4 regions of the Chromobacterium subtsugae genome follow, and region 2 is predicted to be linked to each of the others. Evidence: predicted binding sites of a transcription regulator. Region 2 holds the regulator's gene; each other region holds the start of a gene.
What was found. Region 2 encodes sigma-54, which starts transcription at its own class of promoters, with help from an activator protein. Its sites were predicted from a motif close to CTGGCACGCTTCATGCTT; they were not measured.
Positions count from the first base shown of each region.

Region 1: eat (ethanolamine permease) is a predicted target of sigma-54. The motif match lies at 1,100-1,117, and genes of this name have one in related genera.
Region 3: U6115_RS21750 (pilin) is a predicted target of sigma-54. The motif match lies at 2,208-2,225, and genes of this name have one in related genera.
Region 4: glnA (glutamate--ammonia ligase) is a predicted target of sigma-54. The motif match lies at 2,807-2,824, and genes of this name have one in related genera.

Region 1 is NZ_CP142381.1:3,927,702-3,931,522, forward strand. Features, by position in the region: gene aroC (chorismate synthase) at 1-970, opposite strand, end outside; gene eat (ethanolamine permease) at 1,182-2,417, shown strand; gene U6115_RS22860 (hypothetical protein) at 2,432-2,599, shown strand; gene U6115_RS18680 (ethanolamine ammonia-lyase subunit EutB) at 2,596-3,821, shown strand, end outside.
Region 2 is NZ_CP142381.1:1,574,122-1,577,942, reverse strand. Features, by position in the region: gene lptA (lipopolysaccharide transport periplasmic protein LptA) at 1-28, shown strand, start outside; gene lptB (LPS export ABC transporter ATP-binding protein) at 31-759, shown strand; gene U6115_RS07780 (RNA polymerase factor sigma-54) at 763-2,166, shown strand; gene hpf (ribosome hibernation-promoting factor, HPF/YfiA family) at 2,234-2,560, shown strand; gene ptsN (PTS IIA-like nitrogen regulatory protein PtsN) at 2,683-3,144, shown strand; gene hprK (HPr(Ser) kinase/phosphatase) at 3,137-3,821, shown strand, end outside.
Region 3 is NZ_CP142381.1:4,549,675-4,553,495, reverse strand. Features, by position in the region: gene U6115_RS21760 (hypothetical protein) at 1-637, opposite strand, end outside; gene U6115_RS21755 (adenosylmethionine--8-amino-7-oxononanoate transaminase) at 720-2,069, opposite strand; gene U6115_RS21750 (pilin) at 2,338-2,814, shown strand; gene U6115_RS21745 (pilin) at 2,906-3,376, shown strand; gene U6115_RS21740 (PglL family O-oligosaccharyltransferase) at 3,471-3,821, shown strand, end outside.
Region 4 is NZ_CP142381.1:1,302,388-1,306,208, reverse strand. Features, by position in the region: gene mgtE (magnesium transporter) at 1-343, opposite strand, end outside; gene mtgA (monofunctional biosynthetic peptidoglycan transglycosylase) at 559-1,245, opposite strand; gene aroE (shikimate dehydrogenase) at 1,248-2,069, opposite strand; gene U6115_RS06410 (rhodanese-like domain-containing protein) at 2,166-2,618, opposite strand; gene glnA (glutamate--ammonia ligase) at 2,891-3,821, shown strand, end outside.

The sequences.
Region 1 (3,821 bases), 2.4 Mb from region 2:
CGCAAGGGTCGTGGCGGCCGTGGGTTTCCATCGTCACCGCCTCGCCTTGCTTGTTGATCGAACGGCGCGGCTGGGCGATGGACGACGTGGGTTTGATGGCGATGGAGACGTCGATCTGCTGGCCGGTGGAGATGCCGCCCAGCACGCCGCCGGCGTGGTTGCTGGCGAAGCCCTGGGGCGTCAACTCGTCGCCGTGCTCGCTGCCGCGCTGCGCCACGCAGCCGAAGCCGGCGCCGATCTCCACGCCCTTGACCGCGTTGATGCTCATCATCGCGTAGGCGATGTCGGCGTCCAGGCGGTCGAACACCGGCTCGCCCCAGCCCACCGGCACATTGTCCGCCACCACGCGCAAGCGCGCGCCGATGGAGTCCAGGCTCTTGCGCACGCTGTCCATGTAATCCTCCAGCCGCGGCACGATGTCCGGATCGGCGCTGAAGAAGGGGTTGCCGCCGACATGTTCCCACCCCTTGAACGGGATGGCCACCTCGCCGATCTGGGTCATGTGGCCGCGAATGACGATGCCGTATTTCTCGCTCAGCCATTTCTTGGCGATAGCGCCGGCGGCGACGCGCACCGCCGTCTCGCGCGCCGACGAGCGGCCACCGCCGCGCGGATCGCGCACCCCGTATTTATGCCAGTAGCAGTAGTCGGCATGGCCGGGGCGGAAGGTGTCGGCGATATTGCCGTAGTCTTTGCTGCGCTGGTCGGTATTGCGGATCAACAGCGCGATCGGCGTGCCGGTGGTCTTGCCCTCGTAGACGCCGGACAGGATTTCCACCGCGTCCGGCTCGCGCCGCTGCGTGACGTGGCGGCTGGTGCCGGGCTTGCGCCGGTCCAGCTCCAGCTGGATGTCGGCTTCGGTCAGCGCCAGGCCCGGCGGGCAGCCGTCCACCACGCAGCCTATGGCCGGCCCGTGGCTTTCGCCGAAGGAAGTTACCGTGAACAAGCGCCCCATGCTATTGCCAGACATCTGCATTTCCCCTGCGTCATTGCGTATTGCGATCGATTCTAGCACGGCCCATCGCGGTGCACGCCTCCGGCTGACCCGCGCCGGAATCAGGCCCGCCCCGCGACGCGCCCGGCAAAACAGCCGGCAAGGCTGGCATTCTTTTTGCATACTTAAATCAGACGGCATAGCCGCACTTTCTGAGCGCAAACAAGACAATCAACGGGATAAAGCCATGAGCGCATCGACACAAGCATTGGCCCGCAAGCTGGGCGGCTGGCAACTATGGGGGATCGCGGTGGGGCTGGTGATCTCCGGCGAATACTTCGGCTGGAGCTATGGCTGGGCCCAGGCCGGCACGCTGGGATTTCTCTGCACCTCGCTGTTCGTGGCCCTGATGTACACCGCCTTCATCTTCAGCTTCACCGAACTGACCACCGCCATCCCGCATGCCGGCGGCCCCTTCGCCTATGCGCGCCGCGCCTTCGGTCCGCTGGGCGGCTTCATCGCCGGCTTCGCCACGCTGTGCGAATTCGTGTTCGCGCCGCCCGCCATCGCGCTGGCGATCGGCGCCTATCTGAACGTGCAGTTCCCCGGATTGCAAGCCAAGTGGACCGCCTGCGGCGCCTATCTGGCCTTCATGGCGCTCAACATCGCCGGCGTCGGCATCGCCGCCGCCTTCGAGCTGTGCGTCACGCTGCTGGCCATCTTCGAACTGCTGGTGTTCATGGGCGTGGTGGCGCCCGGCTTCAGCTGGGACAACTTCATGCGCCACGGCTGGGCCGGACAGGACGCCTTCCATTGGGGCGCCGTCGGCGGCATGTTCGCCGCCTTGCCGTTCGCCATCTGGTTCTTCCTGGCGATAGAAGGCGCGGCGATGGCGGCGGAAGAGGCCAAGGACCCGGCCCGCACCATTCCGCGCGCCTACATCGCCGGCATCCTCACCCTGGTGGCGCTGGCCCTGGGCGTGATGGTGATGGCCGGCGGCGCCGGCGACTGGCGCCGGCTGGCGAATATCAACGACCCGCTGCCGCAGGCGATGAAGATGATAGTGGGCGGCCACAGCGGCTGGCTGCACATGCTGGTGTGGCTGGGCCTGTTCGGCCTGGTGGCCTCGTTCCACGGCATCATCATGGGCTATTCGCGGCAGATCTTCGCGCTGGCGCGCGCCGGCTACCTGCCCGCCTGGCTGGCGGCGGTGCATCCGCGCTTCAAGACGCCGCACCGCGCAATCCTAGCCGGCGGCGCGGTCGGCATCGCCGCCATCTTCAGCGACGATCTGGTGCAGATCGCCGGCCAGCCGCTGACCGCCAACATCGTCACGCTGTCGGTGTTCGGCGCCATCGTCATGTACACATCGTGTCGATGCTGGCGCTGTTCCGGCTGCGCGGCCGCGAGCCGGCGCTGCCCCGGCCGTTCTCCGCGCCCTGTTATCCGTGGCTGCCAGCGCTGGCGCTGGGCTGTTCGCTGATCTGCCTGGTCGCCATGGTCTATTACAACCGGCTGCTGGCCGGCATCTTCGCCGCGATGCTGGCCGCCGGCTACCTGTACTTCCTCGCCACCGCCCGCCAGCGCGCCGAAGCCGCCCAGGACGCGTTGCTGCAAGGCGCGCCATCCGAAACCCAACCCGATCCCGTCAAGGCCACGACATGAGCCACGCCATCACCATAGGACCGCGGACCTACCGCTTCGCCGACCTGAAGACGCTAATGGCGCGCGCCAGCCCGCTGCGCTCCGGCGACCAGTTGGCCGGCGTCGCCGCCGCCAGCGCCGAGGAGCGGGTGGCGGCGCAGATGTGCCTGGCCGACCTGCCGCTGACCGTCTTTCTCAACGAGGCTCTGATCCCTTACGAGGAAGACGAAGTCACCCGGCTGATCCTGGACAGCCACGACCCGGCCGCCTTCGCCGCCGTATCGCATCTGACCGTGGGCGGCCTGCGCGACTGGCTGCTGTCCGACGCCGCCACCGCGGAAACGCTGGCGGCGCTGGCGCCGGGGCTGACGCCGGAAATGGCGGCGGCGGTGTCCAAGCTGATGCGCAACCAGGATCTGGTGCAGGCGGCGAAGAAATGCCGCGTCGTCACCGCCTTCCGCAATACCCAGGGACTGCCCGGCCGCATGGGGGTGCGGCTGCAGCCCAACCATCCGGCCGACGACGCGCGCGCCATCGCCGCCGCCACGCTGGACGGTCTGCTTTACGGCGCCGGCGACGCGGTGATAGGCATCAACCCGGCCGGCGACAGCCCGGACGACATCCGGAGCTTGCTGACGCTGCTGGACGAGGTGCGCCAGCGCTACGCCATCCCCACCCAGAGCTGCGTGCTCACCCACGTCACCAGCACGCTGGAGCTGATCCGCCAAGGCGCGCCGGTGGATCTGGTGTTCCAGTCCATCGCCGGCAGCGAGAAAGCCAATGCCGGTTTCGGCGTCAGCCTGGCCGTGCTGGACGAAGCGCATCAGGCGGCGCGGGAGCTGAAGCGCGGCACGGTGGGCGGCAACGTGATGTATTTCGAAACCGGCCAGGGCAGCGCCTTGTCCGCCAACGCCCACTGGGGCGTGGACCAGCAGACCTGCGAGGCGCGCGCCTACGCGGTGGCGCGCCGCTACTCGCCGCTGCTGGTCAACACCGTGGTCGGCTTCATCGGCCCGGAGTATCTCTATAACGGCAAGCAGATCATCCGCGCCGGCCTGGAAGACCACTTCTGCGGCAAGCTGCTGGGCCTGCCGATGGGCTGCGACATCTGCTACACCAACCATGCCGAGGCCGACCAAGACGATATGGACGCGCTGTTGACGCTGCTGGGCGCGGCCGGCGTGCATTTCATCATCGGCGTGCCCGGCGCCGACGACATCATGCTGGGCTACCAGAGCACCTC
Region 2 (3,821 bases):
CAAGCCGGCCGGAGCCGCCAAACCATGAACATGAAGCACAGCGTACTCACCGTCTCCCGCCTGAAGAAGCGCTTCAAGAAGCGCACCGTGGTCAAGGATGTGTCCCTGCAGATCGAAAGCGGCGAAGTCGTCGGCCTGCTGGGCCCCAACGGCGCCGGCAAAACCACCAGTTTTTACATGATCGTCGGCCTGGTCGGCGCCGACGACGGCGACATCCGGCTGGACGACGCTTCCATCACCCGCTACCCGATCCACCAGCGCGCGCAGCTGGGCCTCGGCTATCTGCCGCAGGAAGCGTCGATCTTCCGCCGCATGACGGTGGAGGAAAACATCGCGTCCATCCTGGAAATCTCCGGCCGCAAGGGCAAGGAGCTGGAAAAAGAGCTGGACCTGCTGCTGGACGATCTCAACATCGCCCACCTGCGCGACAGCAACGCCTTGTCGCTGTCCGGCGGCGAGCGTCGCCGGGTGGAAATCGCCCGCGTGCTGGCCACCCGCCCGCGCTTCATCCTGCTGGACGAGCCGTTCGCCGGCGTCGATCCGATCGCGGTGATCGACATCCAGAAGATCATCTCCTTCCTGAAGGGCCGCGGCATCGGCGTGCTGATCACCGACCACAATGTCCGCGAAACGCTGCGCATCTGCGACCGCGCCTACATCATCAGCGACGGCTCGGTGCTGGCCTCCGGCGAGCCGGAAGAGCTGGTCAACAACGAAAGAGTGCGCGAGGTCTACCTCGGCGAGCATTTCCACCTGTAAGCGATGAAACAGGCCCTTCAGCTCAAGGTATCGCAACAGCTGACGCTGACGCCGCAGCTGCAGCAATCGATCAAACTGCTGCAGCTGTCCACGCTGGATCTGCAAACCGAGGTGGAACGCTTCCTGCTGGACAATCCGCTGCTGGAGCGCGGCGACGAGCCGCGCGACGCCGAAGCCGCGCCCGAAGGCCAGGACAGCCGCGAAACCGCCGCCGACGAGGCACCGGACAGCCATGACGACGGCGCCGGCGGCGAACTGCTGGAATGGGGCGCCGGCAGCCGCCAGGGCGGCGACGACGACTACGACCCCATGCTCAACGTGCCGTGCCAGGTCAGCCTGCGCGAGCACCTGCTGGCGCAACTGGGCGAAATCGCGCTGGCCGGCCGCGATCTGGCCATCGTCCGGCTGCTGATCGAAGAGCTGGACGACGACGGCTACCTGCCGCTCAGCCTGGACGAACTGGCCAGCCACCTGCCGCTGGAGCTGGAGCTGGAAAGCGACGAGCTGGCGGTGGGCCTCAAGCTGCTGCAGCAATTCGATCCCGCCGGCGTCGGCGCGCGCTCGCTGGCCGAATCGCTGCAGCTGCAACTGCAGCGGCTGGCCGCGGACGAAGCCGGCCGGGCGCTGGCGCTGGCCATCGCGCGCGAGCACCTGGCGCTGCTGGGCGGCCGCGACTACGCCAAACTGAAGAAAACACTGGGCTGCGGCGACGCCGAGCTGCGCGCCGCCCAGGCGCTGATCGCCCGCCTCAACCCCCACCCCGCCACCGGCTTCAGCCACGGCGACGTCCATTACGTGATTCCGGACATCAGCGTGCGCAAGCGGCGCGGCCGCTGGGTCGCCGAACTGAACCGCTCCGCCATGCCCAGGCTGCGGGTCAACCGCCTCTACGAGCGCATGCTGGCCGACAGCCGCGGCCAGGCGGGCGAAATGGCCGGCCGGCTGCAGGAGGCGCGCTGGCTGGTGAAGAACATCCAGCAGCGATTTGACACCATCCTGAAAGTGGCGGAAGCTATCGTTGACAGGCAACAATCGTTCTTTGAACACGGCGAAGTGGCGATGCGGCCGCTGATCCTGCGCGACATCGCGGATGAGCTGGGCCTGCACGAATCCACGGTTTCCCGCTCCACCAGCCAGAAATACCTGCTCTGCCCGCGCGGCCTGTTCGAGCTCAAGTATTTCTTCGGCAGCGCGCTGGAAACCGATAGTGGAGGCGAGTGCTCCGCCACCGCCATCAAGGCTCGCATACGCGGCATGATAGACAGCGAGGACAGCGGCAAGCCGCTGTCGGACAGCGCCATCGCCGATGCGTTAGGCAAGCAGGGAATTCAGGTTGCCAGACGCACCGTAGCCAAGTATCGTGAAGCCATGCAGATTCCGGCGGTGAATCTGCGCAAGGCTCTGTAGCAAGCCTTGGGGAATACATGCCGCCCGACAACCCGACCGGGCGGCCAACACCAGAAGGAGCTAGGGTATGAACCTCAAAGTAACCGGTCTGCACCTGGAAGTTACCCCGTCGCTGCGCGAATACATCGAAAGCAAACTGGAGCGCATCACCCGCCACGTCGACCACGTGATCGACATCTCCGTCACCCTGTCGGTAGACAAGCTGGTCCAGAAGGCCGAAGTCAACGTCCACCTGTCCGGCAAGGACCTCCACCTCGAAGCCTCCGAGGCCGACCTCTACGCCGCCATCGACCTGCTGATGGACAAGCTGGACCGCCAGGTTCTGAAGTACAAGGAAAAGCTCACCGAACACCGGGCGCAGAGCTCCGGCGAAGTTTCTCAAGCCTCGCTGTGACCGCCTGAAGAAAGCCACGGGAACCATCCGGTTCCCGTTTTTCTTTGCGCTTGCCGGTTTTCAGTACTATCAAGGCAACGTAGAATTCCGGGTTTATCCAAGAGCCGCATGCATAATCCAATATGAATCTCATCGGCAAGATCCTGACTCCGGACCATGTATTGCTGGATCTGGACGTCTCCAGCAAGAAGCGGGTATTCGAACAGGTGGGCCTGCTGGTGGAAAACACCCGCGGCATCGCCCGCAGCGAAATCTTCGACAGCCTGTTCAGCCGCGAAAAACTGGGCTCCACCGGCCTGGGTCAAGGCGTGGCCATTCCCCACGGCCGCGCCCGCGGCCTGAAGGAGGCCACCGGCGTGTTCATCCGGCTGAAGGCGCCCATTCCCTTCGACGCGCCGGACGGCAAGCCGGTGCAATGCCTGTTCGTGCTGCTGGTGCCGGAACACGCCACCGATCTGCACTTGCAGGTGCTCTCCGAATTGGCCCAGTTGTTCTCCAGCCGCCAGATGCGCGAACAGATGCTGAGCATCAAGATGCGCGATGAACTTTACCAGCTCCTCAGCGAGTGGGCCCCCCATGCCTAGCATCACCGTACGCAGGCTATATCAGGAAAACCAGCAGAAGCTCAACCTGACCTGGGTCGCCGGCACCGGCGGCTCGGACAATGTCATCGGCAACGACGACCAGCGGCCTACGCTGGCGCTGGTTGGCCACCTGAACTTCATCCACCCGAACCGGGTGCAGGTGCTGGGCCTGGCCGAGGTCGACTACCTGAACAAGCTGGAGCAGTCGGCCGCCAAGACCGCGCTGGACCAGCTGTTCCACAAGAGCATGTCGGTGGTGATGGTGGCCAACAACCAGCCGGTGCCGCGGCTGCTGCGCGACTACTGCCACAGCCACAACGTGCCGCTGATGTGCAGCTCGCTGGAAAGCCCGTACCTGATGGACGTGCTGCGCATTTATCTGGCGCGCGCGCTGGCGGTGTCCACCGTGCTGCACGGCGTGTTTCTCGACGTGTTCGAGATCGGCGTGCTGATCATGGGCGATTCGGCGATGGGCAAGAGCGAACTGGCGCTGGAGCTGATCTCCCGCGGCCACGGCATGGTGGCCGACGACGCGGTGGAGCTGTACCGCATCGGCCCGGACACGCTAGAAGGCCGCTGCCCGCCGCTGCTGCGCGACTTCCTCGAAGTGCGCGGCCTCGGCATCCTCAATATCCGCACCATCTTCGGCGAAACCGCGGTGCGGCCGAAAAAAGTGC
Region 3 (3,821 bases), 1.8 Mb from region 2:
CTTGGCGCGCCAGGTCGTAGATCAGCTGGCGCGCCAGGTGCATGTCGACAACCGACAGGCGGTTGGTGGAGGTCAGGCCCAGCAGCAGGATCTGGCGGTAGATGACGGCCAGCGAGTCGTCGCCGGACAGCGCCTTGTCCTGCCAGCCGCGCTCCCGCGCCAGCGCGTAGAGCTGGTGGCAGTCCAGCCAGAAGCCCGCCGGCAGCGGGCAGTAATTCTGCTGGCTGACGTTCAGGTACTGGCGGGCGGCCATCATGGTGTACAGCAGCAGTTCGATCTTGGGCTGCTCTCGCTCCAGCAGCGCGTGGCGGCCCAGCTTTTCGTTCAAGGTCTGTTTGAAGGCGATGTACAGATTGGCGAACAGTTTGACGCTGAGCACCGCCAGCAGCCGGGTCTTGGGCGAGGACAGGATATCGTTGTGCTGCGATTCGGCTTCCAGCAGCGGGTAATAGCGATCCAGCGCCTTCAGATAGAGCAGCAGCAGCTTGAAGCGCTGCGTCGGCTCCAGCGGCGTGCGCGCCAGCTGGTACAGCGCCTGGCTGAGCAGCCGGCCGCATTCCGGCAGGTCGGTGTAGGGAAGGCGTTCCAGCCAGGCCGCGACGCTGGCTGGCTGGGTGTCGACGAGTTGCGGGTCCATATCCTTCTTCGGCAAGGCGAGTGGCGGCATCCGAACAGGGCTCCGAGGCTGTGTCGCGGGACGGCGCCCGGCGCGCCGCGCTTCAGGGCAGCGGCGTTTCCGCGCCTGCCGTCTGCGAGCCGCCGGCCAGGACTTCGTCCAGCGCTGAGCAGCTCGACTCGACCAGCCAATCCATTTCTTCGTTGTTCAGGGTATAGGGCGGCATGAAGTAGACGGTCTTGCCTATCGGCCGCAACAGACATCCGCGTTTCAGCATGGCCGAAAAAAAGGCCAATGCAAAGTCGGCGCGCTCGGTGGCCACGTCGAAGGCCCAGATCATGCCGGTGTGGCGGAAGTGGCGGATGTCGGGGCGGGAGGACAGCGGCCGCATGCGGCGGGTGAATTCGGCGGCCTTCTCCCGGTTGGCGGCCAGCACGTCGTCGGCCTCGAAGATGTCCAGCACCGCCAGCGCGGCGCTGCAGGCCAGCGCGTTGCCGGTGTAGCTGTGCGAATGCAGGAAGCCGCGCGCCACATCGTCGTGGTAGAAGGCCTGGTAGATTTCGTCGCGGGTCAGCACGCAGGACAGGGGCAGGAAGCCGCCGGTGATACCCTTGGACAGGCACAGGAAGTCCGGCAGGATGCCGGCCTGCTGATAGGCGAAGAAGGTGCCGGTGCGGCCGAAGCCCACCGCGATCTCGTCGGCGATCAGATGCACCTGGTGGCGGTCGCACAGCCGGCGCAGTTCGGCCAGATAGGCCGGATCGTGCATCGCCATGCCGGCCGCGCCCTGCACCAGCGGCTCGACGATCACCGCGGCGATCTCGCCGGCGCGCTTGGCCAGCAGGTTTTCCAGCGCCGCGGCGGCGCGGCGGGCCGGGTCGGCGGCGGTTTCCCCGGGCGCGGCCTGGCGGGCGTCCGGACTGGGCGCCCGCAGGCCGGGTTTGAGCAGATCGGCGTAGGTGGACGAGAACAGCGGCACATCGGTGACGGCCAGCGCGCCGACGGTTTCGCCGTGGTAGCTGTTCTCCAGGCTGACGAAGCGGGTCTTGCCGGGCTGGCCGCGGTTTTTCCAGTAGTGGAAGCTCATCTTCAGCGCGATTTCGGTGGCGCTGGCGCCGTCGGAGCCATAGAAGGCGCGGCCGAGGCCGGATAGCGCCGCCAGGCGTTCCGACAGCTCCACCACCGGCTGGTGGGTGAAGCCGGCCAGCATCACGTGCTCCAGGCTGTCCAGCTGGCGCTTGATCGCCTGCTTGATGCGCGGCTCGCCATGGCCGAACAGGTTGACCCACCAGGAGCTGACGCCGTCCAGATAGCGTTTGCCGTCGAAGTCGGTCAGCCAGACGCCGTCGGCGCTGGCGATCGGGACGATGGGCAGGCTTTCATGGCGCTTCATCTGGGTGCAGGGATGCCAGACGGCGGCGAAGCTGCGCTCCAGCCAGGCTTGGTTGCTCATGCGATGGGCTCCGGTAGGGGGATGGCGGATGCTAGCATAGTCCGCGCCGCGGTTCCGATGTGACGAAAAACGTCAGTTTCTGCCCAGCGGCGACAGCCAGGGCCGCGCAGGGGCGCGCCGGGGCGGGCCCGCGAAGGCCTGGCATGCTTTCTGCTGGATAAGGCGGACATGCGTCGGGCGGCACGCGCCCGGAAACCCGCAGACGAGGCTGGCGGCCGAGGCCGCCGCCATTCCATTTGGCGAAGCTTGGCAATCCGGGAGTTCAATCATGAAGAGACAGCAGATCCAGCAGGGTTTCACCCTGATCGAGTTGATGATCGTGGTGGCCATCGTCGGCATCCTGGCGGCCATCGCCATTCCGGCTTATCAGGACTACACCAAGCGGGCGCGGGTGACGGAAGGCCTGGCGCTGGCGGATTCGGCCAAAACCGCGGTCACCGAGTACTACGCATCCAACAATGCTTTTGTCGCGTCAGGCACCGCACCGTATAACACTAGCTATGGGCTTGCCACAACCATCACCGGCAGTTCGGTTGGCAGCCTGTCGGTGCTGGCCAGCGGCGTGATCCAGGTCGCCTACAACAGCACGGTGTCCAGCGGTGCCCTGCTGGATCTGGTGCCTACTGTTACTTCCGGCTCGGTTTCCTGGGTCTGCACCTATACCGGCACCGGCGGCGGCACCACCGCCATCGCAGCCGCCAACCAACTGTCGGCCAACTGGGTGCCGAGCACCTGCCGCCAGTAAGCGTGGCGGCGACAGTCGCGGAGCAAGAGGCACTGCGGTGCCTCTTGATTTTTGCGGCGGGCCCGGGTTTGAGCATCAGGAGATGCGGAAGATGCGGAACAGAACGACGCAGCGCGGCTTTACCCTGATAGAGCTGATGATAGTGGTGGCGATAGTCGGCATCCTGGCCGCCATCGCCATCCCGGCCTACCAGGACTACGCCAAGCGGTCGCGGGTGGCCGAGGGGCTGGCGCTGGCCGACGCCGCCAAGACCGCGGTGGCGGAGTACTACGCCAGCAAAAGCGCGTTCGCCAGCTCCACGCCGTACAACAGCGCGTACGGGCTGTCGACGGCGTCGTCGATCACCGGCAACGCGGTGAACAGCGTGTCGGTGCTGGCCAGCGGCGTGATCCAACTGACCTACAACAACACGGTCTCCAGCGGCGCGCAGCTGGATCTGGTGCCCTCGGTCACCTCGGGTTCGGTTACCTGGGTTTGCACCTATACCGGCACCGGCGGCGGCACCACGGCCATCGGCACGCAGTTGCAGGCCAACTGGGTGCCGACCAACTGCCGGCAGTAGGCCTATGCTGCGCCATGGCATCCCCGTGCGCGGGGCCGCTGGGTATAATCATGTCATTCGATAGCCGGTGGCGCAGATGCAAGGATCAAGCCAGTTGAGCGACAAGACCGGGTGGCGCGATGCCGCGCTGTATCTGTTTTTTTGCGGCTGTTTCGTCTTTCCCTTTTTCAATTTCGCCCGCTACACGCCGCTGCAGGACTGGTGGACCAATGCCGGCGTGGTGCTCTGCGTCGGCATCGCCGGCTTGTTCGCGCTGCGCCGCGGGCAAAGCGGCGTGCGGGTGCCATTGGCGGCGGCGGCGCTGGCGGCGCTGCTGCTGTTGCTGTCCTTCAGCAATGGCTTGCTGCTGGAGAATTACCAGCCCGCCATTCTGATCCTGGCCAGCCTGGCCGCGATGCTGGTGCTGGCGGTATTCCTCGTCAACCGGCTGCGGCCGGACCTGGCG
Region 4 (3,821 bases), 270 kb from region 2:
CCTGGTCCATCACTTCGACCAGCGATTCGCGCACCGCGTCGGACACCTCCAGCAGGATGGCGCCGCCGCGGGCGGCCTCGGCCATGTCCCAGGCCAGCAGGCGGTCCTCCAGCGGCAGCGCCTCCAGGATGTGGGCGATGTCGGCCGGATGCAGCTGCGCCAGCTTCTGGCGCAATTCGGTCAGATTATGTTGCGGCGCCAAGCCGTCGGCGGCCGCGGATTCGGCCGCGTCCTGGCGCGATACAAGATGTTCCAGCTGGCGTTGGCGCTCGATCAGGCTTTGCACCAGGCCCAGGCTTTCTTGCAGACGATCGGCGGATTGTTGCTTGTAGGCAACCGTCATGCACGTCTCCTTCCGCCCACAGGGCGCACAAGGTGCAGACGGTGTGAGGCGGGCTTATTCGCTAAGGGTGTAACGGGATTGGATTACGGGATAACTGGGTAAGTCCATTGCGCTCACCGCGGCTTGCGCGCGGCAACCGGAAAGAAAGTCGCGATTGTAACATATCGTCAAAATCGGCTCCAGCCGGCCCCTGCCGGGGCCGGCCGCGGCGCGGCTCAGGGCAATTCGACGTAAGCCATGCGCCGCTGGATGATGCGGGTCTTCCGCGCCAGGCCCGGCGCGTTGCGGTGGGCGTCGTAATAGCGCGGATTGGGCACCATCGCCGCCAGCTTGGCGGCCTGGGACGAGGACAGCCTGGCCGCGCTGGTATGGTAGTAGTAGCGCGCGGCGGCCTCGGCGCCGAACACGCCGTCGCCCCACTCGATCACGTTGAGGTAGATCTCATAGATGCGGCGCTTGTCCAGCACCGCTTCCAGCATCATGGTGATCAGCGCCTCCTCCAGCTTGCGCCACGGCGTCTTGCCGCTGGACAGGAACAGGTTCTTGGCCAGTTGCTGGCTGATGGTAGAGCCGCCGGCGACGATCTTGCCCTTCTTCAGGTTTTTCTCGAACGCCGCCTCGATGCCGTCCCAGTCGAAGCCTTCGTGGTCGACGAACCTGGCGTCCTCCGACGCGATCAGCGCCCGCTTCAGATTCGGCGAGATTTTCGCGTACGGCACCCAGCGCTGGCTCAATTCGGCGTCCGGATCGTCGGCCTGCATCTTGGCCAGCCGCTCGTTCATGAAGGAGCTGGCGCTGGGATTGTGGTCGCGCCAATAGACGACATGGCCGAACACCCACAGGTTATACAGCACAAAAGCGGCCACCAGGGCCGCCAGGATCTTCAACAGGATGCGCGACATGCTCAGGCTAACACTTCCCTCAGCATATTGGTCACCTTGCGGGTGTCGGGCTGGATCCCGCGCCAGATGGAGAAGGACTCGGCCGCCTGCTCCACCAGCATGCCCAGGCCGTCGGCCAGCATGCCGGCGTTTTCTCCCTGGGCCCGTTGCAGGAAAGGCGTCAGGCCGCTGCTGTACACCATGTCGTAAGCCAGGGTGCGGGCGGTGAACACGCCATGCGGCAGCGGCGGCATCTCGTTGCTCAGGCTGGTGGAGGTGGCGTTGATGATGATGTCGAAGCTGCGGCCCGCCAGCGCGTCGTAGCCGACGGCCTCCACCTTGCCGTAGCGGGCGAAATGGTGCGCCAGCGCCTCGGCCTTGATCACGGTGCGGTTGGCGATGGTCAGGCTGGCCGGCTTTTGCTGCAGGATGGGCTCCAGCACGCCGCGCACCGCGCCGCCGGCGCCCAGGATCAGCACGCGCTGGCCGGCGATCGGGTAGTCCAGGTTTTCCACGATGTCGCGCACCAGGCCGACGCCGTCGGTGTTGTCGCCGTAGACCTTGCCGTCGCGGAAGGTCAGCGTGTTCACCGCCTCGGCGGCGCGGGCGCGCTCGGTCACTTCCTGCGCGAAGCGGAAGGCGTCGCCCTTGAACGGCAGCGTGATATTGAGACCCTTGCCGCCGGCGGCGACGAAGGCCTCCACCTGCGGGCGGAAGGCGCCCAGTTCGGCGAACAGCTTTTCATAGCTGATGTCCTGGCCCAAGGCCCGGGCGAACTCCTGATGGATGAACGGAGACTGGCTGTGCGAAATCGGGTTGCCGATAACGGCGTAACGGTCGGTCATGGTCGGCTTTCCAAAATGTGCGCCGCGCGCGGCGGCGGGTTCAGGCCACACTTTGCCGCGTTACGCCGCAAACTTCAACCGCCGCCGTCAATCCTGTCAGCCCTGCATCCAGGGCAGGCCGCGCTGGCGCCAGCCGCCGACAGAGTTGCGATGGCCGCTGGCGTCCAGATCGCCCTCGAAGCCTTCCAGCACGTTGTACACCTCGCTGTAGCCGTTGGCCGCCGCCAGCCGCGCCACCTGGTCGGAGCGCGCGCCGGAGCGGCACATCACCAGCAGCACCGCCTCCGGATCCACCTGATGCGTCAGCTGCGCCAGGAAATTGGGGTTGGCCGCCATGCCCGGGTAGCTTTTCCATTCGATGTTCACCGCGCCGGGCACCGTGCCGACGAACTGCCATTCGGCATGGCTGCGCACGTCCAGCAGCACCGTCTTGGGCAAGGACTGCAGCAATTCATAGGCTTCATCCGGCAGCAGCGCGCCGCTGTAGGGCAGACCGGAGCGCTCGGCGCGCTGATGGGCGGTTTGCAGAATCTGCTTCACTTTGCTCATGCTGTTTTCCTCCTGCAATAAGGATGGCGTATGTTGCCGATTATCTGCCCACTCGCCGCGACTGGCAATTCGCACCAAGTTAGTGCATGGCAAAACAGCCAGCACCAGGATGGTTCACAATTCGGCATTCCAGCCGGCTGGCTAAGGCTATCCGCCTATGACACAATGCAACAGCAGCGATTTTGGAGCTGGCACGCTTCCTGCTTAAAGCCGGGCGTACCGATTTTTTCGCACTTGCCCTTGGGTGCACGTTGCCTTTCAGGAGATAAACCATGGCAGTAGCCGACGTAGTCAAGCTGATCCAAGAAAACGACGTCAAATTTGTCGATCTGCGCTTTACCGATACCCGCGGCAAAGAGCAGCACGTCTCCATCCCGGCCCATGTGCTGCTGGAAGACGCCGACGCCTGGTTCGAACGCGGCCACGCCTTCGACGGCTCCTCCATCGCCGGCTGGAAAGGCATCCAGGCATCCGACATGCTGCTGATGGCCGACCCGGCCACCGCCCGCATCGACCCGTTCTTCGACGAGCCGACCGTATTCATGTCCTGCGACGTGATCGACCCGGCCGACGGCAAGGGCTACGACCGCGACCCGCGCTCCATCGCCAAGCGCGCCGAAGCCTATCTGAAGGCCTCCGGCGTCGGCGACACCGCCTACTTCGGCCCGGAGCCGGAATTCTTCATCTTCGACAGCATCACCTGGGGCACCGACATGTCCGGCTGCTTCGTCAAGATCAAGGCCGAAGAAGCGGCCTGGGCCTCGGCTGAAGAATTCGAAGGCGGCAACATGGGCCACCGTCCGGGCGTCAAGGGCGGCTACTTCCCGGTGCCGCCGGTGGATTCGTCGCAAGACATCCGCTCCGCGATGGTGCTGCTGCTGGAAGAGCTGGGCGTGCCGGTGGAAGTGCACCACCACGAAGTGGCCACCGCTGGCCAGAACGAAATCGGCACCAAGTTCAGCACGCTGACCCAGCGCGCCGACTGGACCCAGATCCTGAAATACGTGGTGCACAACGTCGCCCACAGCTACGGCAAGACCGCCACCTTCATGCCCAAGCCCATCGTCGGCGACAATGGCTCCGGCATGCACGTGCACCAATCGATCTGGAAAGACGGCGTCAACCTGTTCGCCGGCGACGGCTACGCCGGCCTGTCCGATACCGCGCTGTACTACATCGGCGGCATCATCAAGCACGCCAAGG